Regions from separate parts of the Mesorhizobium sp. M0239 genome, predicted to be linked through region 2. Evidence: predicted binding sites of a transcription regulator. Region 2 holds the regulator's gene; each other region holds the start of a gene.
The links. The regulator PhoB, encoded in region 2, activates phosphate uptake and scavenging genes when phosphate is short. The targets are predictions, from matches to a motif close to TGTCATNNANCTGTCAT.

Region 1: the regulator PhoB is predicted to act here: its motif matches at 4,031-4,047, upstream of NKI99_RS14435 (esterase-like activity of phytase family protein).
Region 3: the regulator PhoB is predicted to act here: its motif matches at 3,453-3,469, upstream of olsB (l-ornithine N(alpha)-acyltransferase).

Annotation. Positions count from the first base shown of each region.
Region 1 is NZ_JAMYSG010000012.1:29,301-39,503, reverse strand. It holds gene NKI99_RS14455 (MFS transporter) at 1-784, shown strand, start outside; gene NKI99_RS14450 (MATE family efflux transporter) at 818-1,393, opposite strand; gene NKI99_RS14445 (hypothetical protein) at 1,422-1,784, shown strand; gene NKI99_RS14435 (esterase-like activity of phytase family protein) at 2,463-3,941, opposite strand; gene NKI99_RS14430 (GcvT family protein) at 4,160-6,571, shown strand; gene NKI99_RS14425 (trimethylamine methyltransferase family protein) at 6,584-8,137, shown strand; gene NKI99_RS14420 (LacI family DNA-binding transcriptional regulator) at 8,279-9,304, opposite strand; gene NKI99_RS14415 (Gfo/Idh/MocA family protein) at 9,502-10,203, shown strand, end outside.
Region 2 is NZ_JAMYSG010000019.1:63,915-74,117, reverse strand. It holds gene NKI99_RS20625 (HlyD family type I secretion periplasmic adaptor subunit) at 1-330, opposite strand, end outside; gene NKI99_RS20620 (type I secretion system permease/ATPase) at 334-2,061, opposite strand; gene eglC (endo-1,3-1,4-beta-glycanase EglC) at 2,136-3,560, opposite strand; gene phoB (phosphate regulon transcriptional regulator PhoB) at 4,024-4,713, opposite strand; gene phoU (phosphate signaling complex protein PhoU) at 4,730-5,437, opposite strand; gene pstB (phosphate ABC transporter ATP-binding protein PstB) at 5,464-6,282, opposite strand; gene pstA (phosphate ABC transporter permease PstA) at 6,300-7,616, opposite strand; gene pstC (phosphate ABC transporter permease subunit PstC) at 7,613-9,079, opposite strand; gene NKI99_RS20585 (PstS family phosphate ABC transporter substrate-binding protein) at 9,175-10,203, opposite strand.
Region 3 is NZ_JAMYSG010000005.1:44,655-54,857, forward strand. It holds gene NKI99_RS06070 (hypothetical protein) at 76-453, opposite strand; gene NKI99_RS06075 (hypothetical protein) at 551-751, opposite strand; gene grpE (nucleotide exchange factor GrpE) at 991-1,626, shown strand; gene NKI99_RS06085 (trimeric intracellular cation channel family protein) at 1,739-2,371, shown strand; gene olsB (l-ornithine N(alpha)-acyltransferase) at 2,514-3,389, opposite strand; gene NKI99_RS06095 (response regulator) at 3,570-5,828, opposite strand; gene acuI (acrylyl-CoA reductase (NADPH)) at 5,966-6,955, opposite strand; gene lspA (signal peptidase II) at 7,013-7,555, opposite strand; gene NKI99_RS06110 (TrmH family RNA methyltransferase) at 7,569-8,426, opposite strand; gene NKI99_RS06115 (RsmD family RNA methyltransferase) at 8,423-9,517, opposite strand; gene NKI99_RS06120 (helix-turn-helix transcriptional regulator) at 9,653-10,203, shown strand, end outside.

The sequences.
Region 1 (10,203 bases), on a different contig from region 2:
CAGTGTGATCGCCACCAGCACCAATTTCCTCGGCCTCGGCTTCGGCGCACTGATTTCGGGACTTCTGGCTGAATATGAGCCATGGCCGTTGCGGCTGATCTTCATCGTCTATCTGGCAGCACTTTTGGTGGTAACGATCCTGGTCTGGCGCACTCGCGAAACGGTGGCGAAGCCGGGCGGCCTGCGGCGGCTTTCCTTGCGGCCGCAACTTTCCGTCCCGGAGGAAATCCGTGCGCGCTTCGTCGCGCCGGCGGTGACCGGCTTCGGCGCGATGGCGCTGGTCGGGTTCTACGCCGCGTTGGCGCCGAGCATCCTGGCGCAGCAGCTGCATGTGACCAACCACGCCGTCGCCGGCGCGCTGTTCTTCGAACTGGCGATCGTCACCGCGATCAGCATTGTCGTTCTGATGCACATGAAGAGCAACAAAGCGATGCTGGCTGCGCTGGCATTGATGATCCCAAGCGTCTCGTTGGTGGTGGCGGCGCAGACACTGGCCTCGATGGCACTGATGGTTGCTGCGACGGCCTGTTGCGGCGTTGCGGCGGCGCTTGGTTACCGTGGCGGGCTGCAAGTGGTGAACGAGATCGCGCCGAAGGCTCGTCGCGCCGAAGTGGTGTCCAGCTTCTTCATCTGCTGCTTTGTCGGCAACGCCTTGCCCGTCATCGGCATCGGCATCGTTTCGACCTATGCCAGTCCCATCGCCGCCAGCCTGGCGTTCGCCTGCGTGATCGTGGCGTTTGCGTTGGTGGCACTGGCTTTTGAGCTGAAACAACACGGGCGTTGAGCCCTGGAGCTGTCCAGCGGAACCGGGTTGGCTTCAGCCGTTCGGTGTTTCAGGCGAAAGATGCGCGCGTCCGCGCGGCACGCCAAGACCGGTGTCCGGCGGCTCGCCGGCGGCCGGCCTGTTCTCGATCATGTGCGTGGTGCGCCAGCGGCCGAAACGGTAGTAGGCAGAGGCCAGTATAAGCGAGCTGATTGAACCGGCCGGGAAACTCCACCACAGCGCTTCCTCGCCGATCACGCCACGCATGAAATAGGCAAAGCCGGTGCGCACGATCAGCACCGAAATGACCAGGATGATCAGCGGCGGCATCACGGCACCCGTGGCTCTTACGGTGGCAAACAGCACGATGGTTATGCCGAACAGAATGAACGACCACGAGGCGACATTGTTGATGTGGACGGCGATGTCGATCGCCGCGCTGTCGCTGCTCAGGAACAGGCTCAGCACCGAACGGTCGAAAACCGACAGCACGGCAACCAGCGCGCCGGTCAGGACCAGGTTGAAGCCTACACCGGAGGCGGCGATGCGGCCGATCCGGTCCCAGCGCCCGGCGCCGACATTTTGCGCCGCCATCGAGGACACCGCGGCGCCGATGGCGAGCGCCGGCATCTGGATATAGGTCCACAGCTGGGCGGCGATGGCCGTAAGCGGCGGCGACCTGCGAGCCGTTGGAGTTGACCATGCCCATCACTGTCAATGCAGCCGCGGAGATGACAATCATCTGCAGACCCATCGGCACGCCCTTGAAGACGACGATGCGAAGCAAGGTGGGATCGGGCCGCAACAGAGCGAGGTTGGCGCCGGCCAGCCGCAGCGGATGCTTGCGCACATAGAGCACGATCAGGATGGCGATCACGCTTACCGTCTGGCCGATCAGCGTCGACGTGGCGGAGCCTGCGATACCGAGCTCGGGAAACGGCCCGATGCCGCGGATGAGCAATGGGTTGAGCACGATGTCGAGGACGACGGCCAGAGCCATGAAGAAGAAGGGCGTGCGTGAATCGCCGGCACCGCGCAGCACGGTCATGACGAAGGACAGAAGGTTCATCATCGGCACGGCGACGAAGATGATGCGCAGATAGGACCGGGCCAGCGGCAAGGCATCGGCCGGTGTGCCGAGCGTGTTGAGAATGGCGTCGACCCAGATCCAGCCGCAGACCGCGAAGATAACCGAGACGAGGAAGAAGAACGTCGCGCTGGTGCCGACGATGCGGCGCGCCTCGGGCAGGTCGCGGGCACCGACCGACTGGGCCACCAGAATGGTGGCCGCCATGCCGATGCCAAACACAGTGCCGAGGATCAGGAACAGGACGAGGTTGGCGTTGGAGGTGGCGGTCAGCGCCGATTCGCCGAGGAAACGGCCGACCCAGACGGCGTTGATCGATCCGTTGAGCGACTGCAGCACGTTGGAGCCGAGCACCGGCAAGGCGAACAGCAGAAGCGTGCGCGGGATCGGGCCGCTGGTCAGGTCGCCGGTGCGCCGGCGCGCGGGCATTTTTTCGTCCATGGCGGGCAGCTCGGCAGATGGTGATTTGGGATCCAGTCCACGATGATATCGCAGGCGGGACCGAGATGCACCCTTGCGAACGCGCCGCACGGTTGAAAGGCCGCTGCCCCGTTCATGCCCAGCCGCGAGCCCCAGCGGACGCGCCAAGCGCGCCCGCCCGGGCAGTGGTGGTTACTTCTTGGCCAGACCCGGCAGCGTGACCTGATAGACCAGGAACATGGTGTCGACATTGGCGCCGTCTTCGGCCTTGTAGGGCGCGCCGACCTGAAAACCGTCCTGGGCGAGGAAGTCGTTGTCGTTGGCGACGAACAGGAAGTAGTCGTCGGGCAGCTTCGGATCCAGAACGCTGACCACTGACATCGCCTCCCACTTCTCGGACAGGTTATCCTGGTCGTTGGGCGCGCCATTGTGCAGGCCGAAGCGGCCGAGCTCGGCACTGTCGTTGATGTCGATGAATGGCGTCAGCTTGGCCGGTGTCACCGATGGGTCGACGACGCCCTTGGGGGCGACCGGCTTGTCAGCGGCGTCGAAGGCGCCGCCGGCGATGTCGGTCGCGGTGGATAGGTCGACGACGTTGACCTGGCGATAGAGCGAGGTGTGGCCCTTCAGCCCCTGGCCGTTGCCGCTGTCGCGCGCCAGCATCAGGAAGGTCTGATCCGACAGTGCCACGATCTCGCTCTGCGCGGCGACCTTGGTCTTGCCCTTGGCATCCTTGAACACCGGCAGCGGCACGACATACTCATGCGCCAGCTTGAGATGGCCGAGGTCGGATGCGTCGTAGACCAGGGCGCGGGTGTTCTGGCGCGTGGCGGGCGAATCGCCGCCGTCCTGCCGGGGCGCCGACTGCAGCACGGCGATCAGGAACTTGCCGTCTGGCGTCATTGCCATGCCTTCGAGGCCTTGGTTGTTCTGGCGGCCGGTTTCGGGATCCTTCGGATCGGGCTCGGCGGCACCGGGTCCCGGATTGTCCGAGGCGAAGTTCGGCGTGCCGTGGCGCATCGGCACGAGGGCGGCCGGTGGCTGGGTTGCCGACAGCAGATGCCCGTCGGCGGAAAACCGATAGATGTTCGGGCCGTATTCGTCGGAGATGAACATCGAACCGTCGGGCAGCCGCACGATCGCCTCGTTGTCGAGCGCCAGCTTGCCATTGTCGGCTTGCGGCAGGATCGGCATGTCGCCGCTTGCCGCGCGCACGCCGTTGAGCGGGTCGAGGCCGGTGGCATCAGCGCCCTTGTCGTCGGTGAGCAGCATGGTGTCGGCGAGCGTCGCCTTGACGCCCGTCTGCTCCTGGCCGGCAGCGGGTGCGGCACCCAATGCGGTCGGCATGAATTCTATGCCGATGGTGTTGAGGCGCGGCCGGTAGTCGGTGGTGCCGACGACATTGTAGCCGCGGTCGGGCAGCAGCCAGAGCGAACCCTTGTAACCATCGGCGCCGTGCGTCCAGCCTGATGTGTCGATCGCCATGCCGGAGCCCGAGCCGAAGGTCTCGCCGAACTTGTCGCGCTGAGCGGCCGGGATGCGGCCGACACCGACCAGCCCCTTGTTGACGAGGCCGCCGACGGTCGCGGTGCTGTCGGCGAGCGCCGGCGTCAAGGCGGTGAACAAGGCCAGCGCGACGCCGAGCGACGCGGTTCGGTACAGGTGTTTCATGGATAATCCTCTTTGTGACGGATGTGCCGCGAGGCGCGACATCGATGATGCCGCGCAGGCCTCCCCGAAACGCGGTCTACGGCGCGAACATGATGCTTACGTGACAGCGCGCGGTGCATGCCGGCGGTCGACGAAAAACGATGCGCGCGCGCGGCACTAGACACTTATGTCCAGTGAATATATGCTCCAGCCTTCGGACTAACCGTGGAGGGGAAGCCTTGAAGTCGCACTACCGCGCAGTCGTCATCGGAGGTGGCGTGGTTGGAGCCTCGGTGCTCTATCACCTGACGCGGTTCGGCTGGAGGGATGTGGCGCTGATCGAGCGCGCCGAACTGACGGCCGGTTCGACGTGGCACGCGGCGGCAGGCTTCCATTCGCTCAACGCGGATCCCAACGTGGCGGCGCTGCAGGACTACACCATCAATCTCTACCGGGAGATCGAGGCCGAATCCGGCTGGGATATCGGCCTGCACATGAAGGGCGGCGTCAACATCGCCAGCGATCCCGCGCGCTGGGAGTGGCTGAAATCGGCCTGGGCGGTGTTCCAGTCGGTCGGCATCGAGACCGCTAGGTTGGTAACGCCCGATGAGATCAAGACGATCTGCCCGATCGTCGACGTCACCGGTGTGCTTGGCGGGCTGCATGATTCCAACGAAGGCCATCTCGACCCGTACGGCACGACGCATGCCTATGCGGGTGCTGCGAAGAAGCGCGGCGCCGACATCATCCTGCGCAACCGGGTCGTCGAGTTGAAGCCGCGCGCCGACGGTCGCTGGGATGTCATCACGGAGCAGGGCACCATCATCGCCGAGCATGTCGTCAATGCCGGCGGGCTGTGGGCAAAGCAGCTCGGCCGCATGGCCGGCGTCGACCTGCCGGTGACGCCGATGGAGCACCATTATTTCATCACTGAGGACATTCCCGAGATCGCGGCGCTGGACAGGGAAATCGGCATCGCCGTCGATCTCGATGGCTTTTCGTATCTCCGGCAGGAGCGCAAGGGCGTGCTGCTGGGCGTTTACGAGCAGAATCCGAAGCACTGGAACATGGATGGTGCGCCATGGGACTACGGCATCGAGCTGATCCCGGAAGACATCGATCGCATCAGCCCGGAACTCGCCAAGGCGCATGAGCGCTTCCCTTGCCTGGCGACTGCCGGCATCCGCAAATGGGTCAACGGTGCCTTCACCTTCACCCCGGACGGCAATCCGATTGTCGGGCCGGTGCGGGGGCTGAAGAATTACTGGGTCGCCTGCGGCGTCATGGCCGGTTTCAGCCAGGGCGGCGGCGTCGGCAAGTCGCTGGCCGAATGGATGATTTACGGCGAACCGCAGGCCGACATTTTTGGCATGGACATCGCCCGCTACGGCGCCTTCGCCGCCAACCGGGAATATCTCAAGCAGACCACGCGCCAGTTCTATTCGCGCCGCTTCGTCATGACCTTTCCCAATGAACGGCTGCCCGCCGGCCGGCCGCTGAAACGCCCCGGCGCCTATGACGGCATGACGGCCGCGGGATGCGAATGGACGGCTTCCTGGGGGCTGGAAATCCCGGCCTATTTCGCGCCGATGGGATTTGCCGAGAACACGACGCTGCGGCGCTCCAACGCCTTCGACATCGTCGGCGACGAGGCGCTGCAGGTGCGGCGCGCCGCCGGTCTCGTCGATATCTCGGCCTATTCGCGCTATGCGGTGGCGGGGCCAGGTGCGGAAGCCTGGCTCGACCGGCTGCTCGCCTGCAAGCTGCCGAAACCCGGACGGGCCGGCCTGGCGCCAATGCTCGGTCTTGACGGACGGCTGAAGGGCGACCTCACCGTCTTCAACTGGGGCGGCGGCAGCTATTGGCTGATGGGCTCCTACTATCTCCGGGAATTCCACATGCGCTGGTTCGAGAGCCATGCGGCTGAAGGCGTCACCGTCGCCGACCTGTCCGACACGATGAGCGGCTTTCTGCTGACCGGGCCGAACGCGCGCAAAATACTGGAGCGAACGACGCATCAGGATGTTTCCGGCGCAGCGCTGCCGTTCATGGCCTGCGGCGCATTTGATATCGGCATGGTGCAGGCACGTGTTGCGCGGCTGTCGATATCAGGCGAACTCGGCTTCGAAATCAGTTGCCCCGTGACCATGCATGCCACTCTGCGCGACACGCTGCTGGGCGCTGGCGAGGATCTCGGCTTGGCCGAAATCGGCTATTACGCGCTCAACGCATTGCGACTGGAAAAAAGCTTCGGCATCTGGTCGCGGGAATTCACGCAGGGCTATACCCCAGGCCAGACCGGTCTCGACCGCTTCATCGCTTTCGGCAAGGGTGACTTCACCGGTCGCGAAGCGGCGTTGAAGGAGCGCGACGCCGGTGCCTCGCAACGGATCGTGACGCTGGAGATCGACGCTATTGATGCCGATGCCAGCGGTTTCGAGCCAGTCTGGCATGACAGTCGGCGCGTCGGTTTCGTCACCTCGGGCGGATTTGGTTACACGATCGGCAAGAGCGTCGCACTGGCGTTGGTGGACGACGATTTTGCCGAGGAGGGGACGGCGCTTTCGGTGCACATTGTGGGCGTCGAGCGGCCGGCACGCGTCATCGCGGCCTCGCCCTACGATCCCGAGGGCAAGGCAATGCGGCAATGAGGAGGATTTCCGATGGTCGATGACGCGGCACGGGATGGCAGGCGCGAACGCCGGCGTGGACGCACGGGCGAGGCCGGCAGCGAAAGCAGCCGCCGGCCGAATTACCATTCGCTGAAGAACCCGTTCCTGCCGCAGCCGATCTTTTCGGACGATCAGGTGGCCGCGATTCACGACACCGCGCTGCGGGTGCTGGAAGAGCTCGGCATCAAGGTGCTGCTGCCGCAGGCGCGTGAGCTTTTCGCCAGCGCCGGCGCCCTGGTCGATCCGGACACCGACATGGTGCGCATCGGGCGCGACATGGTGACGGCGGCACTCGCCTCGGCGCCGAGATCGATCCACGCTCATGCCGGTTCGCGCGCCCGCGATCTGATGCTGGAGCTCGGCTCGATGACCTTCCTGGCCGGGTGCGGGGCGCCGAACGTCACCGATCTCGAGCGCGGCCGGCGGCCGGGAACACTGGCGGATTTCGAGGATCTCATGCGGCTGGTGCAGCATTTCGACGTGCTGCATATGCTGGGGCCCTGCATCGAACCGCAGGATGTCGACAACCGCTTTCGGCACTATGCCGTCAACCGCGCGCAGCTGACGCTGTCGGACAAGCTCCCGTTCGTCTTCGCGCGCGGCACGCCGCAAGTCGAGGACGGGTTCGAGATGCTTCGTCTGGCGCGCGGCCTGTCGCAGGACGAGTTTCTGGCAAATGCATATTGCTACACCGTCATCAACACCAACTCGCCGCGCCAGCTCGACATCCCGATGGCGCAAGGCATCATCGATTTCGCCCGCGCGGGCCAAATCTCCGTCATCACGCCGTTCTGCCTGGCAGGCGCCATGGCGCCGATCACGGTGGCCGGCGCGTTGACGCTGCAGCACGCCGAAGCGCTGGCCGGGCTGACGCTGGCGCAGATCGTGCGGCCGGGTGCGCCGGTCGTCTATGGCTCGTTCTCCTCCAATGTCGACATGAAATCCGGCGCGCCAGCCTTCGGTACGCCCGAGCATGTCAAGGCGACGCTGGGCGCCGGTCAGCTGGCGCGCTTCACCGGGCTGCCGTGGCGGTCCGGCGGCGGCAGTGCCGCAAACATCTCGGATGCGCAGGCCGCGCACGAAACGCAGTTCGCGCTGTGGGGTTCGGTGCTGGCTGGGGCGACGATGTGCATCCATGCCGCCGGCTGGCTGGAGGGCGGCCTCAGTGTCTCCTTCGAGAAGCTGATCACCGACATCGAGGCGCTGCAGACGGTGGCTGAACTTTGTGCCGCGACGCCCGGCGACACCGATACGATCGGCTTCGAGGCGATCGCCGAGGTGCAGCCGGGCGGCCACTTCTTCTCGGCCGGCCACACCATGGCGCGCTACCGCACCGCCTTCTACGAACCGCTGGTGGCCGACTGGTCGAATTTCGGCAACTGGACGCAGAGCGGCTCGAAGACGGCGAGCGAGCGCGCCACCGGTGTCTGGAGGCGGGTGCTTGCCGATTTCGCGCCGCCGGCAACGGCTGCCGCCACCGCCGGCGTGCTGGATGAGTTTATCGCGCGGCGCACGGCAGAGGGCGGAGCGGCGCCGGTGTCTTAAGGCCGCTCTCGCTGATCGCCCTGGTTGTGGCGCGATCCGGAGCCTACAGCGCCTCCCGCGCATTCAAGGTTGCGGCCGGTGCACTGCGGCACCGATGTGCTGTTTGAGGGGAGGACGACATCGGCGGTCCTGCTGCCACCATCAATCGCTGTCGCGTGCGACCAGCTCCAGCGGCCAGACCTCGCGGATGATCCGCGGCCCCTCCGGGCCGGCGAAGGCGGGAAGCGACGCCAGCAGCATTTCGGCGAGGCGTTGTCCCATTGGCTCCAGCGCCGGGCGGAAGGCGGTCAGCGCCGGGGAAAAATAGCGGCAGAGCGGCGTGTCGACGATGACGGTCACCGCCATGTCTTGACCCGGCCTGATGCCCATCTCGGCCAGCGCCTTGCAGCCGCCCAGCGCCATTGCATCATTGTTGAAGATGATGGCGGTCGGCGGGGCCTTGGAGCGCATCACCTGAGGCGTCACCTCGTAGCCGCCGGCCTCGTTGATGAAGCCGGAGGCGATCAGCTCGGGGTCGATCTCGATGCCGTGCCGCTTCAGGGCCTTGCGGTAGCCGGCCAGGAACAAATAGCCGAAGTTGAGGTCGAGCGACGGACGGACGGCGGCGATGCGGCGGTGGCCGCGCGCCACCAGGCGGTCGACGGCGTCGGCGCCGGCCTTCTCGAAATCGAGGTCGAGGGAAGGATAGGACTTGGCCCCGGAGCGACTGCGGCCGAGCGTGGCGAAGGGAAAGCCGGCTTGCGTGAGATAGTCGATGCGCTCGTCCTCGCGCCGCGTCCAGGCCAGCAGCACCGCGTCGGCGCGGCGCGTTTCGACGACACGGCGCAGGCGCTCCTGCTGGTAGTCGCCCGGCGCCCCCATGACCACGGTCAGGTCGAGCCCGCTTTCGGCAAGCCTGGCCTGCAGCCCGATCAGGAATGGAATGAAGAACGGCTCGCCATATTGCTGGTCACCGGGATGCGGCTGCAGCATGAACGCGATCGAATGGGTGGCGCCTTGCCTCAGGCTGCGGCCGGACTGGTTCGGCGAATAGTTGAGCGTCCTGGCCGCCTCGAGCACGCGCTGGCGCGTGTCGGCATTTACATCGGCGCGGCCGTTCAGCGCTCGCGACACCGTGCCGATCGATATGTTCAAGTGACGGGCAAGGTCGTGAATGCTGGACGCCAAGAGACTGTTCTCCCCCTTGCTTGGCTAGCACCGGTAGCCGCTCAGGCCAAGGCGGCAAGACGAATTTCGCCAAGGGCCAATTGACATTCTACGCCTCCGGGTGTGTTCTCGTAAACGTTTACGGAAAAACGTTTACGGTCCTGCCGTAGATGCCGTGACGATCGGCCTGGAGGGACCGAGCGGAGGAGGAGCGCTGGATGATCGATGTCGTCCTGGTCGGCTGCGGAGCGATGAGCAAGGCCTGGCTCGATGCCATCAGGCAGATCCACGGGCTCACCCTTGTCGGCCTCGTGGATCTCGATGCCGACAGGGCACGGGCGAGGGCGCGCGAATACGACCTCACCAATGCTGTCATCGGCAGCAATCTCGACGCCGTGCTCGACCAGACCAAACCGCAAGCGGTGTTCGACGTGGTGGTTCCAGCCGCCCGGCGCGAAGTCGCTTTTTCCGCTTTTGCCCACAATTGCCATCTGCTGACGGAAAAGCCGCTCGCCGACAGTCCGGAAAATGCGCGCGCCATCGTCGAGGCCGCGCGCCGCGCCGGGCGCATTCACGCCGTCGTGCAGAACCGCCGCTATGTCGCCAATGTCAGGCGCATCCGCAGATTCCTGGATTCCGGCGCCATTGGTACGCCGACCAGCATCCACGCCGACTTCTTCGTCGCGCCGCATTTCGGCGGCTTTCGCGAGGAGATGGCGCATGTGCTGCTGCTCGACATGGCGATCCACACCTTCGACGCCGCCCGCTACATGGTCGCCGGCGAGCCGGCCAATGTCCATTGCCAGGAATGGGAGCCGGCCAATTCCTGGTACCGGCAGGGATCGTCGGCCAGCGCCGTCTTCGATCTCGGCCGCGGCAAGGTCTTCACCTATGCCGGCAGCTGGTGCGCCGCCGGCTTC
Region 2 (10,203 bases):
CTTCAACGCGATCGACTGTCTCGTCAGCCGGTTGAGTTCGGCTTGCGCGGCTGTTCGATCCAGCAGGATCAGTTCCTGGGCCTGTTGCACCCGATCACCCTCATGGACGAGCAACTCTTGGATGATGCCGCCCTCGGGATGCTGGATGAGGATGTTCCCGCCTGTCGCCGAGATTGTGCCTTGCGTGATGACCGCGCCGGACAACGGTGCACTGACCGCCCAATAGCCAAAGCAACCCATCAATATCGCCATTGCCGCGTATCCGGCGAATGCCACCCGGCGAATGTCGGTGCGTGCTGTGCCTTCCCGGACGAGGCTCTGTGCTGTCATCTTCTACGATCCAAAGCGGACACTATGAGGGGTGCCGCGGTTCGTCGTTGCAAAAGACCCTGTCACCGCCATGCTGCGCTGTGGGGCAAGGCCGATGCCGGCGATTGGCTGCCGCATCACGTCGCCGCTTGGACCGAAGGCTTCGATCACTCCGCTGCGTAGAAGCATCACGCGGTCGCAGGCTGCGGCGACCGAAGGGCGGTGCGTTATCACGATTGTCGTAACGCCCGCCGCTTTCGCGGCGGCAAGCACTTCTTCGAGCGCGGCTTCGCCGCTGCCGTCGAGATGGGTACTGGGCTCATCCAGAACGAGAACATGCGGATTGCCGTAAAAAGCGCGCGCCAGCCCGATCCTTTGGCGTTCGCCGCCCGACAGTGTTCTGTCCGACGAACCTATTCTGGTCTGATAGCCGTCTCGCTGCTCCAGTATCAGCTCATGCGCCCGGGCATTCTTTGCTGCCTCGACGATAGAGGCGTCATTCGCATCGGGTTCAAAGCGGGCGACATTTTCCGCGATCGATCCGGGAAAGAGCTCCACCTCCTGAGCGAGATATCCGATATGCCGGCCAAGCTGCTTCTCGTCCCAGGTTCTGAGATCGGCGCCATCAATCCTGACGCAGCCGCTGGTTGCCTGAATCGCACCGACAAGTAATCTTGCCAGGGTGGACTTGCCGGCTCCGCTCGGACCTATTATCGCCACCGCTTCGCCTGCGCCGATGCGGAAGTTCAGTCTCTTGATGATGGGTTCGGTGCCGGGTGTGGCGTTCGGCGCGACAAAGATGAGGCCCTGCACGACAATTTCGCCGGACGGGTCCGGCAAGGTCAGTTTTTGCGCATGCGCCGGATGGGCGGAAAACGCCTTGTCCAAACGCTTCCACGATCGTCTGGCGTCGACGATCTGCCGCCATGACCCGATCAGTTGGTCGAGCGGCTGCAGCGCACGGGACGACACCAGGGAAGACGCGAAGATCATGCCGGCCGTCATCTTCCCTTGCAGCACGAGCCATGCTCCGACACCCAGTATTGCTAGCTGAAGCATCATGCGTACGGCTCGCGACGTTCCACTGAAAATCGCGTTGGCCATCGACGAACGGTCATGCAGGACTAGCGCCTCCGCCACGTGCCTTCCCCACACTCGCGCGGCGTTTTGGATCATGCCCATGGCGCGCAGCGTCTCTGCATTCCGGGCAAAGGCCTGCTCCGACAGGCTGGCAACAGCCGAGCGTTCCGCCGACAAGGCATCATTCTTGCCGATGGCAAACTGATTTGCCACGACCAGCGCAAGCAACAGACCAGATCCCGCCAGCGTAAGCCAGAACAGCAAAGGATGGATGAGGTACAGCAGGGCGAGGAAGAACGGAGCAAACGGCAGGTCGAACAAGACCGCCGCGCCACGTGACCTGATGAAGGCGCATACCGAGGCAAGGTCGCGCAGTGGAGGCAGGGCTGCTCCCCCGGCGTACTTAGCCTCCAGCGAGACGGCGAATGTCCTCGCGCCCAGTCTGTTGTCGACAATGGCTGCAACGCGCTGCGTGTAAACGGAGCGGACCGCATCGAGGAGACCGAGAAAGGCGAGTGCGAGAACCGCGATAGCAGAGAGGTAAAGAAGCGTCTCGACGCTGGAGGAAGGCAGGACGCGGTCATAGACCTGCAACAGATAAAGGGGGATCACCAATAGCAGGATGTTGATGAGGAACGAAAAAACACCGACATCGGCGATGGCGCGCCTCAAGACTGCCCGCAGATCAGACCGTGCAATCATTCCCGCGCTCCTAACGGCTCATGGCCCCAACATAAGGGCGTCGCTTAGACCGAATGGTCGCCGGCGATGTCCAAGGGGTGGTGCTGCAGGTCGTCCAGCGTATAGGCGCGGATGTAGTCGATCTTCATCTCCGCTGGCGTAGCCAGATGGTCAGGAGGCTGGCCGGCAATGCCGCCCACCGCGAGATTGGCCAGCATATACATGGGATCGTGCATGTCGGCCGGCGTCGCTGCTTGAGCGACCTTTACACCATCGTAGGTCCAGACAAGCTCATCCTTCGTCCAGAGCAGGCCATAGGTGTGGAAACCGTCGGTATCCGCAACGTTCACCGTTGACGAAACCTTCGTGTGCGCTCCCGTCTCATTGGAATGCGCCGTCATGTAGAGCGTGTTCGGGTCCTGGCCGCGCGTTTCGACAACGTCCAGCTCCGGCGGCCACGATCCGTCCTCCGGAAGCAGCCAGAACGCCGGCCAGGCTCCGGCTGTTTCAGGAAGATCCGCCCGCATTTCGAAATAGCCGTAGGTTTGCGAGAAGGTGTCGTGGGTCGTCAGGATCCCCGAGGTGTATTCGTAGTTGTTGATCAGAGGCTTGATGTCCTCCGGCGCCTGCGCGGCGGTGATGGTGAGGACGCCGTTCTCAACGCTGAACGGATGGACCGAACTCGTCGGGCCATAATTGGCGTCGATATACCACTGCAACTCACCATTGCTGCTCAACGTGCTGCCGTTCGGCGCTCCCCACCAGAAATTGGAATTCCAGGTGCCGTCCTGCCCGTCCCGAAGGCTCAGCGTGTTGAAATCGTCGGAGAAGGACAGCGTCATTGCGGACTTGTCTATCGGAAGTTCGAACTGGGTGGGCTGCAGCTTGTCGATGGTCGTATTCTTGAACACCAGGATTTCGTCGGATCCGAGGTTCAGCATCACGTTCGATTCCACTTGGACCATCTGTGAACGGACGGCATCGAACGAAGTGAAATCGTAGCCGTTAAGGCGGAGCGCATCGGTCGCACCGAAATCGAAGATAAGATCGCTTCCATTACCTTTGGAGATGGCGAAAGTATCGGCGCCATCGCCGCCGATCAGGACATCATTTCCCTTGCCGCCATCCAGCGTCTGGTGACCTGACCCGCCCTTGATGATGTTGTCCAACGCATTTCCGAACGCAAATCGGTTGGTGCCGGTAACGACGAGGTTCTCGAAATTGTCAGGGAGCTTGTAGCTCATCCATGTGTCGATCGTGTCGATCCCTGCCCCAGGATCCTCGACCACCTTGTTGTTGGTGGAATAGAGATGATAGTAGTCGTCGCCGGCGCCACCGTGGATCGTGACAGTGACGCCGGTGTCTCCCCAGAAGGAGTCGTTGCCGGAGGTGCCATGCAGTTCCGGTCCAGACCCGGTGGCCGAGAACCAATGAGTGGAAGCGCCGGTGTAGGCAAGAGGGATGCCTTTGGCGTTTAAGACCGTGCTCATCAGAAATCCTTCCTCATGGTGTCCGACCTGGTCAAAGGTCCGGCGACCGCTCCCAAAGCAACGCTGCAAGGAACGAGATCGTTCCACGGAATCGTCATTCGATCCGAGACCGCAATAATCGGAAGGCGGATAATGAATAAGGAGGTGATGGCTCAATGTAAATTGAAGCAATTTAGTAAAATCGTATATTTATGCAGAACACACGTCGTTTAACGAACGTATATCTAAGTTAACTCAAATTTATTCTTGCATGGCTTTCTGGTCGGAGTCTGCGGGCAAGATGGCGACGTACCGCCAAGAGCGGTCATCCTCATCAGGTTTCGAATGACCGCATTTGGGCCAAAGCGTCACGTGCTCGCTCCCCATCGATGAGACGAGTGCAACATTCCACTCTTCGCGGCTGTTGGCGACCACGTGCTAATCGAGTTTTCCCGGTCACGATCTATCGGGACGGAACAGCCACCTAGTCTTCCCTGATCGCGTAACCCGCCCCACGGATGGTGCGGATGACATCAGGCATGCGGCCGTTGTTGACCGCCTTGCGCAGCCGGCCGACGTGCACGTCGACAGTGCGTTCGTCGATGTAAATCGTCTCGCCCCAGACATTGTCGAGCAGCTGGCTGCGCGAGAACACGCGGCCGGGGTGGCGCATCATGAATTCGAGCAGGCGGAATTCGGTCGGCCCGAGCCGGATCTCGCTCTTCTTGCGATAGACCCGGTGCGACTCGCGATCGAGCACGATGTCGCCGACCTTTAGCACGCTGGACAGCACTTCCGGCTTGGCCCGGCGCAGCAGCGCCTTGACCCTGGCCATGAACTCCGGCGTCGAGAACGGCTTGACCAGATAGTCGTCGGCGCCGGTCGACAGGCCGCGCACGCGGTCGCTTTCCTCGCCTCGCGCGGTCAGCATGATGATCGGCAGCCGCTCGGTCTCTGGGCGCATTCGCAGGCGCCGGCAGAGTTCGATGCCGGAAACCGCCGGCACCATCCAGTCGAGCACGAGAAGGTCGGGAACGTTCTCCTGCAGCCGGATTTCGGCCTCGTCGCCGCGCGTCACCACCTCGACCTGGTAACCTTCGGATTCAAGATTGTAGCGGAGCAGCACGCCTAGCGGCTCCTCATCCTCCACCACCATGATGCGTGGTGCGATCATCGGCTGGTCACCCCTGTTATGCCGCTGGCGCGGACATTGCCGTCTCGTCCTGCTTCGGACGATTGGCTGGCAGCTGCGTGCCGGTCAAAACATAGTAGGCATTTTCGGCGATGTTGGTCACGTGGTCGCCGATCCGCTCGAGGTTCTTGGCGCAGAACAACAGGTGCGTGCACGCCGTGATGTTGCGGGGATCTTCCATCATGTAGGTCAGCAGCTCGCGGAACACCGAGGTGTATTTGACGTCGATGCGTTCGTCATTGTTTCTGAGCGTGGCAAGCGCTGCCGGGTCGGCGGCGGCGTACTCGTCGACGACCCCCTGCACCTGGATCAGCACCAGTTGCGCCATCGCGTCGATCGAATGCGAAAGGTCGTGCGGCGTGACACTCAGCCCGACAGTGCCGACGCGCTTGGCGATGTTCTTGGCAAGGTCGCCGATGCGCTCAAGGTCGCCGGCCATGCGGATCGAACCGACCACCGCACGCAGATCGTTGGCCATTGGCTGGCGCTTGGCGATCAGCGTGATGGCGCGATCGTCCAGCTCGCGCTGGCGTGCATCCATGATGGCATCATCGGAAACCACGCGCTGCGCCAGCGCATTGTCCGAATTGAGCAAAGCCCTGGTCGAGCCACTGACCATCGAGCGGGCGAGATCGCCCATGTCGCGGATCAGCTGGCTGATCTGCTCCAGATCCTCATCGAAAGATGCGACGGTATGTTCACCCATGATCTTCGTCCCTCGTATGCCTGAGCTCAGCCGAACCGGCCGGTGATGTAGTCCTGGGTGCGTTTGTCGTCGGGGGTGGTGAACATCTTGTCGGTGGCGCCCTCCTCGACCAGATAGCCTAGATGGAACATCGCGGTGCGCTGCGACACGCGCGCTGCCTGCTGCATCGAATGGGTGACGATGACGATGGTATAGTTCTGACGCAGTTCGTCGATCAGTTCCTCGACGCGAGCGGTGGCGATCGGGTCGAGCGCCGAACACGGTTCGTCCATCAGGATCACCTCGGGTGACACGGCGATGGCGCGTGCAATGCACAGACGCTGCTGCTGGCCACCGGAAAGACCCGTGCCAGGTTCTTGCAAACGGTCCTTGACCTCGTTCCAGATCGCCGCCTTCTTCAGGCTCGACTCTACGATCTGGTCCATGTCGGCCTTGCGCTTGGCCAATCCGTGGATGCGCGGACCATAGGCAACGTTCTCGTAGATCGATTTGGGGAACGGATTGGGTTTCTGGAACACCATGCCGACGCGCGCCCTGAGTTCGACGACATCGATGTTCTTGTCGTAGATGTCTTCTTCGTCGAGCGTTATCTTGCCGGTTACCCGTGCTGAATCGATGGTGTCGTTCATGCGGTTGAGGCAGCGCAGGAAGGTGGACTTGCCGCAGCCGGAGGGGCCGATCAGCGCCGTCACCTGGTTCAGGCGGACGTCGAGATCGACGTCGAACAGCGCCTGCTTCTCGCCATAGAACACGCCGACCTTGTCGCCGCGCATTTTGATTACTTCGTTCGACTTCATCTTGTCGCCCACTGCGTTTTCAAGGGACTGTTCGGTCATGATGTTCATACCAAGATGCCTTTTTTCTACCAGCGCCGCTCGAACCGACGCCGAAGCACGATCGCGGTGATGTTCATGGCCATGAGGAAGACGAGCAGGATGATGATGGCGCCGGACATACGCTCGACGAAGGCGCGTTCGGCCTCGTTCGCCCACATATAGATCTGCACCGGCAGCGCGGTGGCCGGATCGAAAGGCGTCGTCGGTGGATCGGCGACGAAGGCGACCATGCCGATCAGCAGCAGAGGCGCGGTTTCGCCGAGCGCACGCGCCAGACCGATGATGGTGCCGGTGAGGATGCCGGGCGCGGCAAGCGGCAGGATGTGCTGGAACACCATCTGCATCTTGGAGGCGCCAAGACCGAGAGCTGCCGAGCGGATCGACGGCGGCACCGCTGCAAGTGCGGCTCGCGTCGCGATGATGATCGTCGGCAGCGTCATCAGCGTCAGCACCAGGCCGCCGACGAAGGCGGCAGAGCGCGGCATGCCCAGGAAATTGATGAACACCGCGAGGCCGAGCAAGCCGAAGACGATTGACGGCACTGCGGCCAGATTGTTGATGTTGACCTCGATAAGGTCGGTAAAACGGTTCTTCTTGGCGAACTCCTCCAGATAGATGGAGGCGGCGACGCCGATCGGCAGCGCCAGGAGCAACACGATCACCATCATATAGAACGAGCCGATGATCGCCACGCCCATGCCCGAGGTTTCCGGGCGGCTGGAGGCGCCGTAGGTGAACAGGCCGCTGTTGAAGTGCTCGGCCATCGCGCCCTCGGCCTTGAGCTTGTTCATCCAGGTGATCTGCTGGTCCGAGACCTTGCGTCGCGCTTCCTCGACGCTGAGGTCGATCTGACCCTTGAAAGCCGAGTCGAGATTGGCGGCGGCGAGGATGTTGACGTCGCGCGTCGTGCCGATCACGGACGGATCGGCGGCAACGATGTCGCGCAACTGGACGCGGGCGCCTTCCGACAGGAAGCCCTTGAGCTGCTTGATCGCCGGCTTGTCGTCGGGATTGATGCCGAGCTTGGCCACCAGCGCGTTTTCGGCGAGCTTGGGATAATTCGCCTTGATCAGAACGCTCGGATCGGTTGCGCGTTTGCCGGAAGGATCGATCACCTTCTCGTCGAACGAGATCGGCAGTGATACCGTCGTCTGCCAGAAGGCGGTGTAGCCTTTCGAGACGATGGTGATCAGCATGATTGCCAGGAACGCCAGGCCTACGGAAATCGCCACGACGCCATAGATGCGGAATCGGCGCTCGGCAGCGTAACGGGCCTTCAGGCCGATGTCGCGGCGCGGATGGGCCGCCGCCCTGACCATCGTATCCATGGAAATGTCGGTCATTCGTACTGCTCCCGATATTTGCGCACGATGTAGAGCGCGACGATGTTCATCACCAACGTCAGCGCGAACAGCGTCAGGCCGAGCGCGAAGGCGACCAGCGTCTGCGGCGAATTGAACTCGAGGTCGCCGGTGAGCTGGTTGACGATCTTGACGGTGATGGTCGTCATCGCCTCGAACGGGTTGATGGTGAGGTTGGCGGCGACGCCCGCCGCCAGCACGACAATCATCGTTTCGCCGATAGCGCGCGAGGCAGTCAGCAGGACGGCGCCGACGATGCCGGGCAGTGCAGCCGGCAGGATCACCCGCTTGATCGTCTCGGAGCGGGTCGCGCCGAGGCCGAGCGACCCGTCGCGCATGGCACGCGGCACCGCGGTTATGATGTCGTCCGAAAGAGAGGACACGACCGGGATCAGCATGACGCCCATGACCAGGCCGGCGGTGAAGATGCTCTGGCCCTGGATGAAGGGCGAACCGCCGGTCAGTGCCGCGGACAGGTCGCGCAGGAATGGCCCAAGCGTGACGACGGCGAAGATGCCGTAGACGATGGTCGGTATGCCGGCCAGCAGTTCAAGCGCCGGCTTGACCACCGAGCGCACCCTGGGCGTTGCGTATTCGGCCATGTAGACAGCCGACATCAGCCCCACCGGCACCGCAACCAGCAGTGCGACGGCGGCGATGTAGAGCGTGCCCGCAAGAAGCGGGATCAGGCCGAACTGGCCCTGGCTGCCGCCCGAACCGGCAGCGGCAAAACGCGGATCCCAGACGGTGCCGAAGAAGAAACTCATCGGCGAGACGCTTTCGAAGAAGGTGATCGTCTGGAACAGCATCGAAAGCACGATGCCGATGGTGGTCAGGATGGCGATGGTGGAGGCGGCAAGCAGCCCCCACAGCATCAGCCTCTCGACATTGTTGCGTGCCCTGGCGCGCGGCTCGATCTGCCTGAGCGCATAGAAGGCGCCGGCGATCGAGGAAACGAGAATGACAATGGCGCCGAACAGGCCGAGCCGGTCCTGGACCTTGTTCGCCTCGACGGCGATCGGGATCATGTAATCCTGCGTGTCGCTCGCCAGTGCCACACCCTTGGCGGCGAGCAGCGGCTGCAACTCGGCAAAGCTGGCAGGCATTGCGGCCAGTGTGCCCGCATCGAGTTTGCGCAGGCCCCTGGCGAGGCTCTTTACCAGGCTGACGTCCAGTGCCTCACTGGCAACCTTGCTGTCGACGGTGCGCTCGGGCAAGGCAGCGTGAATGTGTCGGTCCAGATAGATGGAAGACCCGACGGTCCAGACGGCAAGCAGCAAAAGAGCAGGCAGAACGGCGAGCAGGAAGGCCCACCAGCCATGATAATGGGCGCGCGAATGCGGCTTGACCTTGCCATTGTCCTGGGCCGCGGCACGTTGCCGGCCGATGAAAAAGGCAACCATGCCGACGGCAACGACGATGGCCAGTACGAGCAAGGACGACATGGACCCACCCCAAGAGAAATTCTTACGCAGCCGCCATTGCGGCCTGCGATGAAACCGGGGCGCGGGATTGGCCCGCACCCCGGTTCGGCAGCTGATTACATCGACTTTCCGGCGGCGAAAGCGTCACGCTGGGCCTGACGCTCGGCATCCGGTGCAGCAACGAGGCCGTATTCGGCGAGCGGGCTTTCCGGGCCAACCATCTGGTCGTCAAGGAAGAACTCGACATATTCCTTGAGGCCGGGAACGACGCCCAGATGCGCCTTCTTGACGTAGAAGAACAGCGGGCGCGAGACGGGATACTTGCCGCTGGCGATCGTCTCGGTCGAAGGCACGATGCCTTCCACGGTGGCGACCTTCAGCTTGTCGGCATTGTTCTCATAGAAGGCGAGGCCAAACACGCCGACGCCGGTCTTGTTGGAGTCTATGCGGGCGAGCGTCTCGGTATAGTCGCCATCGATGTCGACGGCCTTGCCGTCCTTGCGGATGGCGATGCAGGTTTTGCCGATTTCCTTGTCGTCGGCAATGCCGGCAGCCTTGAGAGCAGCCTTGTCACAGCCGGCATCGAGGAGCTTGGTCTCGAACACTTCGCGCGTGCCGTGCTTTTCGCCCGGAATGTAGGCGGCGATGTCCCAGTCGGGCAGCTTCGGATTGACCTGGCTCCACTTGGTGTTCGGATTGTCGACCAGCTTGCCGTCAACGACCAGCTTGGCCGCGAGCGCCTTGTAGATGTCAGCGGGAACCAGCGCCCAGTCCGGGCCCTTGATGTCGGTGGCGAAGACGATGCCGTCATAGCCGATCCGGACTTCCTGGACTTCCTTCACGCCGGCGTCGGCGCAGGACTTGAGTTCGTCCGCCTTGATCGGACGCGACGAGTTGGCGATGTCGATCGTGTCTTCGCCGACGCCCTTGCAAAATTCCTTGATGCCGGCGCCGCTGCCGCCGGATTCGACGACCGGGGTCTTGAAGTTGGTGAACGTTTCGCCGAACTGCTCGGCAACGATCTTGGCATAAGGTAACACGGTCGATGACCCGGCGACCTGGATCTGGTCGCGCGCGGCGGCGAAGCCGGACGACGCGGCGAGCGCAAGCGCAGCGGCCGACGCCGTATAGAGGAATTTCTTCAT
Region 3 (10,203 bases), on a different contig from region 2:
ACTGTGCGTAATTGTCGCGTGGCTTGGCGGTCGAGCCAGCCAACCGCCAGCTCAACCTGCTGATGACGTCGACCGCTATTCGCGATCGAGGATAGGACAGCCGCGCTCGGTGCCAAAAGTCACGCGCACGCGGTCGCCACCCTGTCTGCCGCGGACCGTGATCTCCCGGCGGCCGATGGACTCAATTCTTGCGCGGCGGATGCCCATTCGCTCTGCCTTGTCGAGAGCCCGGTCTTCCGTGCAGCCTCGTTGACGCCGGTCGCGCCGATCGTCGCGACGGGGACCTTCGCAATCGTCGTAGGCGGGGTCGCAATCTTCCATGAGCTTCAGCCGCGGGCCATGTTTGCCCAATTGCAGCTGCAGATTGTCTGCTTGTGCCGGAAAGGCCGCCAAGGTGATGGCGCCGAGGCCGACAAGCGCCATCAGCGATGAGGTAATCGAAACCTTGCGCATTACGTCCTCCATTTGAACCAACCCATCTATCCTTAGATGGTTCGGCTCTCCACGGCTATTGCCGATAGGAGGTTTGCTGCCAAGATCGATTGTTGCGTTACGGCCGGCGCCAGCCGATGTCACCGCGCTCCGCCCCATCGAGGCGGTCGAGCAGTTCTCTGAGCCGGTCGGGGATGTCGGCCTCGGTGCGGAAGGCCGGCAAGGTGCGCAGAAAGCGGGTCACCGCCTCGGCGCCGAACTGGCGCCTGATCTCGATGGCCAGCCCCTCTGTCTGTTCGCCCATGTTGCGGGTCATCATCTCAAAATCCTGTCTCGGCTTCGAAACTCCTGCAGCAAGAGAATGGTTCCCCCATCATGCCTGTGTGGCAAGCAAAGCCGGCGGTTAAGGTAAAATTTGAATTAAAGTCGAAATGTCTTGCCTGTCATTGCCCGGCCTTGGCCGGCGGCTTCCATAGTCGCTTACCCCTTGATTTTTGGCCGCCAAACATCGATATCGGGCACAAAATCCACATCATTCGAGATTGACGGGAAACGGCGATGAGCGACCAGGCAAAAGACGAACGCGCGCCCGATGAAGTCGAGGCGACCGAGCCCACAGTCGAGCGCACGGAAGGCAGCACCGACGGTGATTATGAAGCCCTTGTGCGGCTGCTGAAGGAAAATGAAGAGCTGAAGGACCGCGCGCTGCGCGTGGCGGCCGAGATGGAAAACCTGCGTCGCCGCACGGCGCGCGATGTGCACGATGCGCGCACCTACGCGGTCGCGAATTTCGCCCGCGACATGTTGTCGGTGTCGGACAATCTGCGCCGCGCGCTGGATGCGATTCCCGCCGAGGCCAAGGCATCGGGTGACGCCGGCTTCAAGGCGCTGATCGAAGGCGTCGACCTCACCGAGCGCGCCATGCTGTCGGCGCTGGAACGGCATGGGGTCAAGAAGCTCGCGCCTGAAGGCGAGAAGTTCGATCCCAATTTCCACCAGGCGATGTTCGAAGTGCCCAATCCGGATGTCCCGGCCAACACCGTGGTCCAGGTCGTGCAGCCGGGCTATTCGATCGGCGACCGCGTGCTGCGCCCGGCCATGGTGGGCGTCGCCAAGGGCGGGCCAAAGTTCGCCGCCGCTGAAGCACCGGTCGAGCCGGGGCCGGTGAACGAACAGGCCGAGAAAGATGCGTGAGGCAGGGAATAGGCAGTAGGCAGTAGGCAGTAGGAAACTAGGGCAGTCGTATCATCGCGCGGCTTCGTGCTATTCATACTGCCTAATCCCTAATCCCTACTGCCTTGGCCTCATGAACCCTATCGCGCTTCTTGATTATGCCGGTGTCGCCGTCTTCGCGGCGACCGGGGCGCTGGCGGCTTCGCGTAAGCAACTCGACATTATCGGCTTCCTGTTCCTGGCCAGCGTCACCGGGATAGGCGGTGGCACGCTTCGCGACGTTATCCTCAACCTGCCGGTTTTCTGGGTCGCCAACTCCGGCTATGTGCTGGTCTGCGCCGCGGTTGCGGTGCTGGTCTTCTTCGGCGCGCATCGTGTCGAATCGCGCTGGAAATGGCTGCTCTGGCTCGACGCCGTCGGGCTCGCCGCTTTTTCGGTGATGGGCGCGGCCAAGGGGCTTGCGATTACAGGCTCGCCGGTCGTGTCCGTCATCACCGGCGTGCTCACCGCCACTTTCGGCGGCATTTTGCGTGATCTCCTTGCCGGCGAGCCATCTGTGCTGCTCAGGCCCGAGATCTACGTTACGGCGGCCCTTGCGGGTGCCGGCCTTTACACGCTTGGCGAACTTGCCGGACTGCCGCCGCTCGCCTCGGACCTCGCCGGTTTTGCGGCGGCGTTCCTCGTGCGCGGTGGTGCGCTCAAATTCGGCTGGTCGTTTCCGTCCTACAAGAGCCGACCCGGCAGGCGGCCGGAAGATATTCCGTGAAGAGAGGGAATAGGGAATGGGGAATAGGGAATAGGGAATAGGGAATAGGGAATAGGGAATAGGGAATAATCAGTAGTCACAGGAGCTTAATCGTGGCGTCATCACTACTGCCTACTGCCTACTGCCTACTGCCTACTCAATCTCACGCCGCGAAGCGCTGGGCTTCGCCGCCATAATAGTTGACGTAGCGTGCGCCGATCTCCTTGACCGGCATCACGACGAACACATCGACCGTCGAGAATTCGCGATCGATGACGCAACCATCGCCGATGCGGGCACCGACGCGCAGATAGCCCTTGACCAAAGGCGGCATCGCGGCGATCGCCGCCTTGGCATTGACGGCCTCGATCGGCATCAGATCCATCGAGCAATAGCGCCCGGACACCGCGCGCACGTCCCAGGCCGAGTTCGTCCGGCAGTGGTGGGCGAGGTAGGTGAGCGCCTCGGCATGCGCTGCCGGCACGGTGCCGTTAAAGGACGCGCAGCCGGTCATCACACCGATTTCGTAATGATTGATGTAAGCCCAGATGCCTTGCCACAACGCCTCGATGGTGCGCTTCGAGCGGTATTCCGGCAACACGCAGGAGCGGCCGAGTTCAAGGAAACGCTGGCCGGGGTGGCGGGCGATGAGCTTGGTCAGCTCGAATTCACCTTCGGAATAGAAGCCACCGGCCGTGGCCGCGATTTCTTGCCGCAGCAGCCGATATGTGCCGACGATGCGGCGATGTTCGGGACCGGAAAGCGTGGTGTCCAAAACCAGCAGATGGTCGCAGAGCGGATCGAACCGATCGGCGTCCCGGCGGTCATGGGCCTGGAACAGGTCCTTCCTGGCGCCAAGTTCGTCGTAGAACACCCGGTAGCGCACTTCCTGCGCGGCCGCGATCTCGGCCTCGTTGCGAGCGAGCCGCACTTCAAGATTGCCTATACGGCCCAGCGCAGCGCCCTTTATGACGGAATCGACGTTACGTCCGGCAAGCAAGGCGCTGCTGGCGTTCGGCCGAGTGTCACATTCCGGCATAACTGTATGCACGAGTGATTCTCCTTCGAGCCATCCCTCTTGGCACGGGGATACGGTGTAGGTGCAACAGGATTGTGACAGTACCGTGATACGACGTCATGGGCAATACTTCGTCGGCTGGCGAATACGATCAACCGGCTACGTTTAAGTGATCGCCCGTGCCGAATGACGGTGGAAAGCTCAGGCCGCGACGACCTGCCCCTCGACAGCATTGACCAGCGCCTCGGGGTCGAGCGGCTTGGTGACAAAGCCGCTGGCGCCATGGGCCAACACCGCATGACGGGTCTTTTCCTGGCTGTCGGCCGACAGCACCATGATCGGCACCGGCCGCACTGCACTTTCTTCCTCATGGCGGCGGATGGCGGCAATCGCGTCCAGCCCGTCCATGACCGGCATGTGCAGATCCATCAAGACCACGTCGAAGCGGTCCTTGTGCGCGGCGCCGGTGACAGCCTCGACGGCGGCCTTGCCGTTGCCGACCACCTTGACGCGATGCCCGGCCTTCAGCAGCGTGGCGCGGGCCAGCATGGCGTTGATGTCATTGTCCTCGGCGATCAGCACCGACAGGCCGCGCTGGCGGTTGCCGACGGCGCGCAGCGTCGGCGCGCCGCGCCTTTCCGGCTGCGGCGGGCCGAGGCTCGGAGCATGGCTGCTCAACAGCACACGCAGAAGTGTTCCGCCACGCACCGGTCTGGCCAGGAAGGTTGCGTAGCCGCTGGCTCGGAACTCGCCAAGCATGCCGCGATCGGTCGGCGCGATCAGCGTGATCGCCTCACAGTCGGAGAAACCGCTTTGGCGCAGGCGCTTGAGCAGCCTTCCGTCGCCTTCTTCCATCGCTGCATCGACCAGGATCGCATCGCAGCCGGCGGCGAAAGGCGCGGCCTGTGCGGCAGTGGTGGCGATGTCGACCGCGCCGCCATTGGCGCGGATGGTGCGGGCGATGGCGTCGGCCTCGACGGCGTTCTTCGACAGGATCACCGCGCGTCTGCCCGAGAGAGCATTCTGGTGGCCCTGCGGCGCTTCGGTGGCCGCTATCGCAGGGATTTCGAAGACGAACTCGGATCCCTGGCCGAGCCGGCTGGATACCGAGATCGTGCCGCCCATGGCGGCCACCAGGCGTCTGGAGATGGCAAGGCCGAGGCCGGCCCCGCCATGTGTGCGTGTCGACGTGCCGTCGGCCTGCTCGAACTCCTCGAAAATGCGCTCCAGGTCGGCATCACGCAGGCCCGGACCGGTATCGGCGATGGTGAAGCATATGCGGTCGCTGGTTTCGGTGCGTGCGCATGCTATGCTCACCAGCACGCCGCCGCTGTCGGTGAACTTGATGGCGTTGCCGATGAGGTTGAGAAGCACCTGCCTCACCTTGCCCGGATCGGCGGTGATCAATTGCGGCACGTCGGGTTCGACATGGCAACCCAGCCCGATATCCTTGGCGAAAGCCCGCGCTGCCAGCAATTCGATGATGTTGTCGGCGATCTCGCGCACCGACATCGGCTGCGGCTCGGGGTCGAAACGCCCGGCTTCGATCTTGGAATAGTCGAGAAGATCCTCGATCAGGGCAAGCAATGCGCTGGCCGAGGTCGAGACCGCGCCGACATAGGTTTGCTGCTCCGGCGACAGGCTGGTGTCGGCGAGCAACCTGGCCATCCCCATGATGCCGTTCATCGGGGTGCGGATTTCATGGCTGACGGTGGCGAGGAAGCGCGATTTGGCCTGGCTGGCATATTCGGCCCGTTCGCGTGCGGTGATCAGCGAGGATTCGGCGCGTTTGCGGGCGGTGATGTCGCGGGCGATGGCGCGGTGCGAAACCGCGCCGCTGTCCTTGTCGCGCACCGACAGTTCGATCCAGGAGAACCAGCGCTGCCCGCTCGGCGTGCTGATAGAGACATCGGTGGAACTCAGGCACTCATGGTCGGAAAAGGCGGCATCGGGAACCATGCCGACCTCGATGCCCAGTTCTGCCAGGGTCTTGCCGGCAAGGTCGCGCTGGTCGATCTCGACGAGATCGGCGAAGACCTTGTTGGCATAGACGATGTAGCCATCGCGGTCGCGATGGATGACGAGATCGCCAAGCGCGTCGATCAGGCCGCGAAAGCGCTCATCGCTCTCCTGCATCTCCCACATGCGGTCGGCCAGCGTCTCGATCTCGGCGCGGCTGCGGGCAGTGGTTTCGTCAAGAAGGGCAGAGGTGCGATGTTCGCTCCGCCTGGCGCGCAGATGCAGGGCAAGACCGGCAAGACCGGTTGCCAGCAATGCGACGCTAATGAAGATTGGTGCCCCGGTCAGATGCGCCAGCCCGGCCACCACCACGATGGCGACGAATGTCAGAAAGGGCAGGCTTTCGCGCCTGGAGAATTCCGGCTCGGGCACCAGCGGCGGGAGCACCGCATCGACGTCGTCGCCAGTGTCCGCCTGTTGGCTGCCGGATTCCGCGATCATGCGAAATCCTTGCCAGACAGAGATTATGGAAAATTGCGGCGGATCGTTCGAATTTTAGCGGATGAGCGCTTTTTGCCGAGGCGCGGCGGGTTTGCCGCAGATCTGGCGATTCCATCCCTTCCGGCAGTTGGGCGGAGTCACATATCCACGACGACGCGGCCGCGGATCTTGCCGTCGACGATGTCGCGCGCGGCATCGACGATGCCGTCGAACCCGATGGTGCTGGACAGGCTGGCGAGCTTCTGAAGATCGAGGTCGGTGCCGATGCGGCGCCATGCCTCGAGGCGGACTGCTTTCGGCGCCATCACTGAATCGATGCCGAGCAATGAGACGCCGCGCAGGATGAAGGGCGCGACGCTGGTCGGCAGGTCCATGCCGCCGGCCAGGCCGCAGGCGGCGACCGCGCCGCCATAGGAGGTCATCGAGAGCACATTGGCCAGCGTGTGGCTGCCAACTGCGTCGATGCCGCCGGCCCAGCGCTCCTTGGCCAGCGGCTTGGCCGGCTGGGCAAGCTCGTCGCGCGATATCACTTCGGCGGCGCCAAGGTCGATCAGATAGGGGCTTTCGGCATTGCGGCCGGTGGAAGCAATGACATGGTAGCCGAGGCTGGACAGGATCGAGACCGCGACCGAGCCGACACCGCCGGCCGCCCCCGTCACCACCACCGGGCCGCGATCGGGCAGGATGCCGTGCCGCTCCAGGGCCATGACGCAGAGCATGGCGGTATAGCCTGCGGTGCCGACGGCCATCGCGTCATGCGGGCTGATGCCCTGCGGCAGCGGCACCAGCCAGTCGCCTTTGACACGGGCGCGGCCAGCATAGGCGCCGAAATGGGTTTCGCCGACGCCCCAGCCGTTCAGGATGGCTTTGTCACCGGCGCGCCAGTCGGGATGGGAAGACGAGATGACGGTGCCGGCGAAATCGATGCCCGGCACCAGCGGCCAGCGGCGGATCACCGGCGCCTTGCCTGTGATCGCCAGGCCATCCTTGTAGTTCACCGTCGTTGCCTCGACCGCGATGGTGACATCGCCTTCCATCAGGTCGGCGTCGGTGAGATCGGTCACGGTTACCGACTGCTTTTTCTCGGCGTCACGCGAAACGAGGATGGCTTTGAAGGTTTCGGACATGTCTTTCTCCGCGATCGTGTTTGGCGACATGAACTGTGCGGCGATGGCGGCACGGGGTCAATCCTTCGAAGACTTGGCCTTCGAAGACTTGGCCTTGGAAGGCATGGCTTTGGAAGGCTTGGCGTTGGACGGCCCGGGCTCGCGCCGCCAGCCGAACAGCTCGTCGAAGACGACCAGTGCCGCGCCCACCGAGATGAAGGCGTCGGCAAGGTTGAAGACGGCGAACGACCAGACCGTCGTGTGGAACAGGATGTAGTCGATGACGTGGCCGTAGACGGCGCGGTCGATCAGGTTGCCGAGCGCGCCGCCGACGATCAGCGCAAAGCCGGTGCGGGCAAGGATCTGGGACGGCGCGATCCGCGTCGCCAGGAACAGCACGAAGGCAACGACGGCGAGCGAAATGACGATCAGCCCGGTGTCGCCGAAGGATGAGAACATCGAGAAGGCGATGCCGGTATTGTAGGTGCGAAACAGCGCCAGGAAGGGCAACAGATCAACCTTTTCCTGAAAAGGCAGACCGGCCTCGACCAGGTACTTTATCCACTGGTCGAGCGCGATGGCCGCGACGACGAGCAGTGCGTAGGGAGTCCATGATCTCACGGGCAGGCAACCTTCATTGCTGGTCCAGGATTGGCTCGAGCTTCAGCGCGCCGCGCCGGATCTCGAACAGCATGATGCCGGTGGCGACGGCCAGATTGAGCGAATCGGCACGGCCCGCTTGCGGAATCCTGAGCAGCCTGTCGCAGCTCGCAGCCAGGCTTTCGGGCAGCCCCTGCTGCTCGTTGCCCATCATCAGCAGCACGGGCCCGCGGGAAAAATCGACCGAGCGGTAGTCGACGGCGCCTTTCAGGTGGGTTCCGGCGACGAGGCCTGAGAAGCCGCCTCGCCAGGCAAGGAAAGCCTCGGTCGTCGCCTTGGCTACCGGCACGGCAAAGATCGAACCCATGGTGGCGCGCACCGTTTCCACGGAGAATGGATCAGTGGTATCGCCGACCAGGATGACGCCTTTGGCGCCGACGGCATCGACGGTGCGGATGACGGTGCCGAGATTGCCGGGATCGCGTACCCGATCGAGCGCCACCCAGACGTCGCCATTGTCGGCGCGCACATCCTTCAAGGCGAGGAATTTCTGCGAAAAGACGCCCACCACCATTTGCGGATTGTCGCGGCGGGTGATGGCGACCAGCACCTTTTCCGACACTTCTAGCACCATGCCGCCTGCGGCAACCGTGCGTGCGGCCACCTTCTCCACCGCCGCATTGCCGCGCCCTGCCTTGGCGAAAACTAACGTCCTGATCTGCCAGCCGAGATCGAGCGCATCGATAACCAGCTTCAACCCTTCGGCCATGAAGGCGTTCTGCTGGTCGCGGAATTTCTTCTGCGCGAGCGCCTTGATGTCCTTGACCAGCGGATTGGCGAGGCTGGTGACCTCCTTCACCTGGCCAGGTGCGCCTGCATGCCGCTCGTTCATTCAGCCACCCAACGCGAAAACAGTGAGGTCGAGAGCGCCCGGCCGGCGGACTTTTCACGGATGATCAGCTCACCCGATTCCATCTTGCCGCCCATGCCGGCAAACGTATCGCGCATCAAGGCGTGGATGGCGAAGAAGGAGGCGCGGATGGAATAGGCGGTCAGCACCACGGCAAGCGGCTTCGGCGTCAGGATCGCCCGGCAAAGTTCGGTCAAATCAGGCAGGTCCTCGAACAATTGCCAGACCTCGCCCTTGGGGCCACGGCCATAGGCCGGCGGGTCGAACAGGATGATGTCGTAGCGGCTGCCGCGACGCTCCTCGCGCTCGGCGAATTTGACCGCGTCGTCGACGATCCAGCGGATCGGCTTGCTGCCGAGGCCGGCCATCTCCTGGTTTTCACGGGCCCAGCCAATTGCCTTCTTCGAGGCATCGACATGGGTGACCTCGGCCCCGGCGCGAGCCGCCACCAATGAGGCGAGACCGGTATAGCCGAACAGGTTCAGCACCTTGACCGGCCGCTTCGCCGCCGCGATCAGCCCGGCCATGTGATCCCAATGGGAGGCCTGCTCGGGAAAGACGCCGACATGACGAAACGAGGTGAAACGGCCGAGATAGTCGATGCCGTCATGCTTCATCGGCCAGGTCTCGCCGAGTGGCAGCTTGGGAAAACGCCAGCGGCCGATACCCTCCTCGTCGGTGTCGCCGGTGAAGACGGCGTCGGCGCGCTCCCATTCCTTTGCCGGCAAGGCCTTTTGCCAGATCGCCTGGCCCTCGGGCCGTACGATACGGTAGGGGCCATATTGTTCGAGCTTTTGGCCGGTGCCGCTGTCGAGGAGCGCATAATCGGCATTGGGCGCCACTTCCAGGATCACGGGAAGATGTTCGGCGGGCAGAGCGCCTTCGCGGCGGGCCAGGATGCGCGGCGCCGAGTTCGGTTCGGAACGACTTTCCGTCTTCGCCTCATGGCGCTCGCGCGGTGGCGCTTCCGGTCTGGCGGGAGCCTGGCCGGGACGCGGACGCGACACGTCCGCCGCACCCTTCGCGGATGGATGTGGACGGTTGTCGCGGCGTTTGTCGCGAAAAGACTTCAAGCGGGGGCAACTCCGAACGGGGTGGCCGCTTTTGACATAGGGCAACCGGCTTCGCAACCAAGTCCGACAGGTCGGCCTCTCCGGTTCAGGTTGGCCGCGATGGACCAATGTCAAAGAAACAGGCAAATCTACCGGATGTCCCGCTCCGAACGCCTGCTCGACCTGATCCAGTGCCTGCGCCGGCATCGCCGGCCGGTGAGCGGGCAAGCGCTGGCCGATGAACTCGGGATTTCGATCCGCACGCTCTACCGCGACATCGCCACGCTGCAGGGCCAGGGCGCGCCGATCGAGGGCGAGGCGGGTGTCGGTTATGTGCTCAAGCCCGGCTTCATGCTGCCGCCGCTGATGTTCAGCGACGAGGAGATCGAAGCCATCGTGCTCGGCTCGCGCTGGGTCGCCAAGCAGCCGGACCAGCGTCTTTCGGCCGCCGCTGCCAACGCGTTGGCCAAGATCGCGGCTGTCCTGCCGGACGATCTGCGCGAGGATCTCGACGCGAGCACACTGCTGGTCGGCCCTCCCGCCATGGCCATCGAGACCATCGACCTTGGCCTCGTACGGCAGGCCATCCGCAACGAGCGCAAGCTCGGCTTTCTTTACCGCGACGCTGGCGGCGCTGCGTCCGAGCGTGTCGTGTGGCCATTTGCGCTGGGCTTCTTCGACAAGGTGCGGGTGGTGGTGGCGTGGTG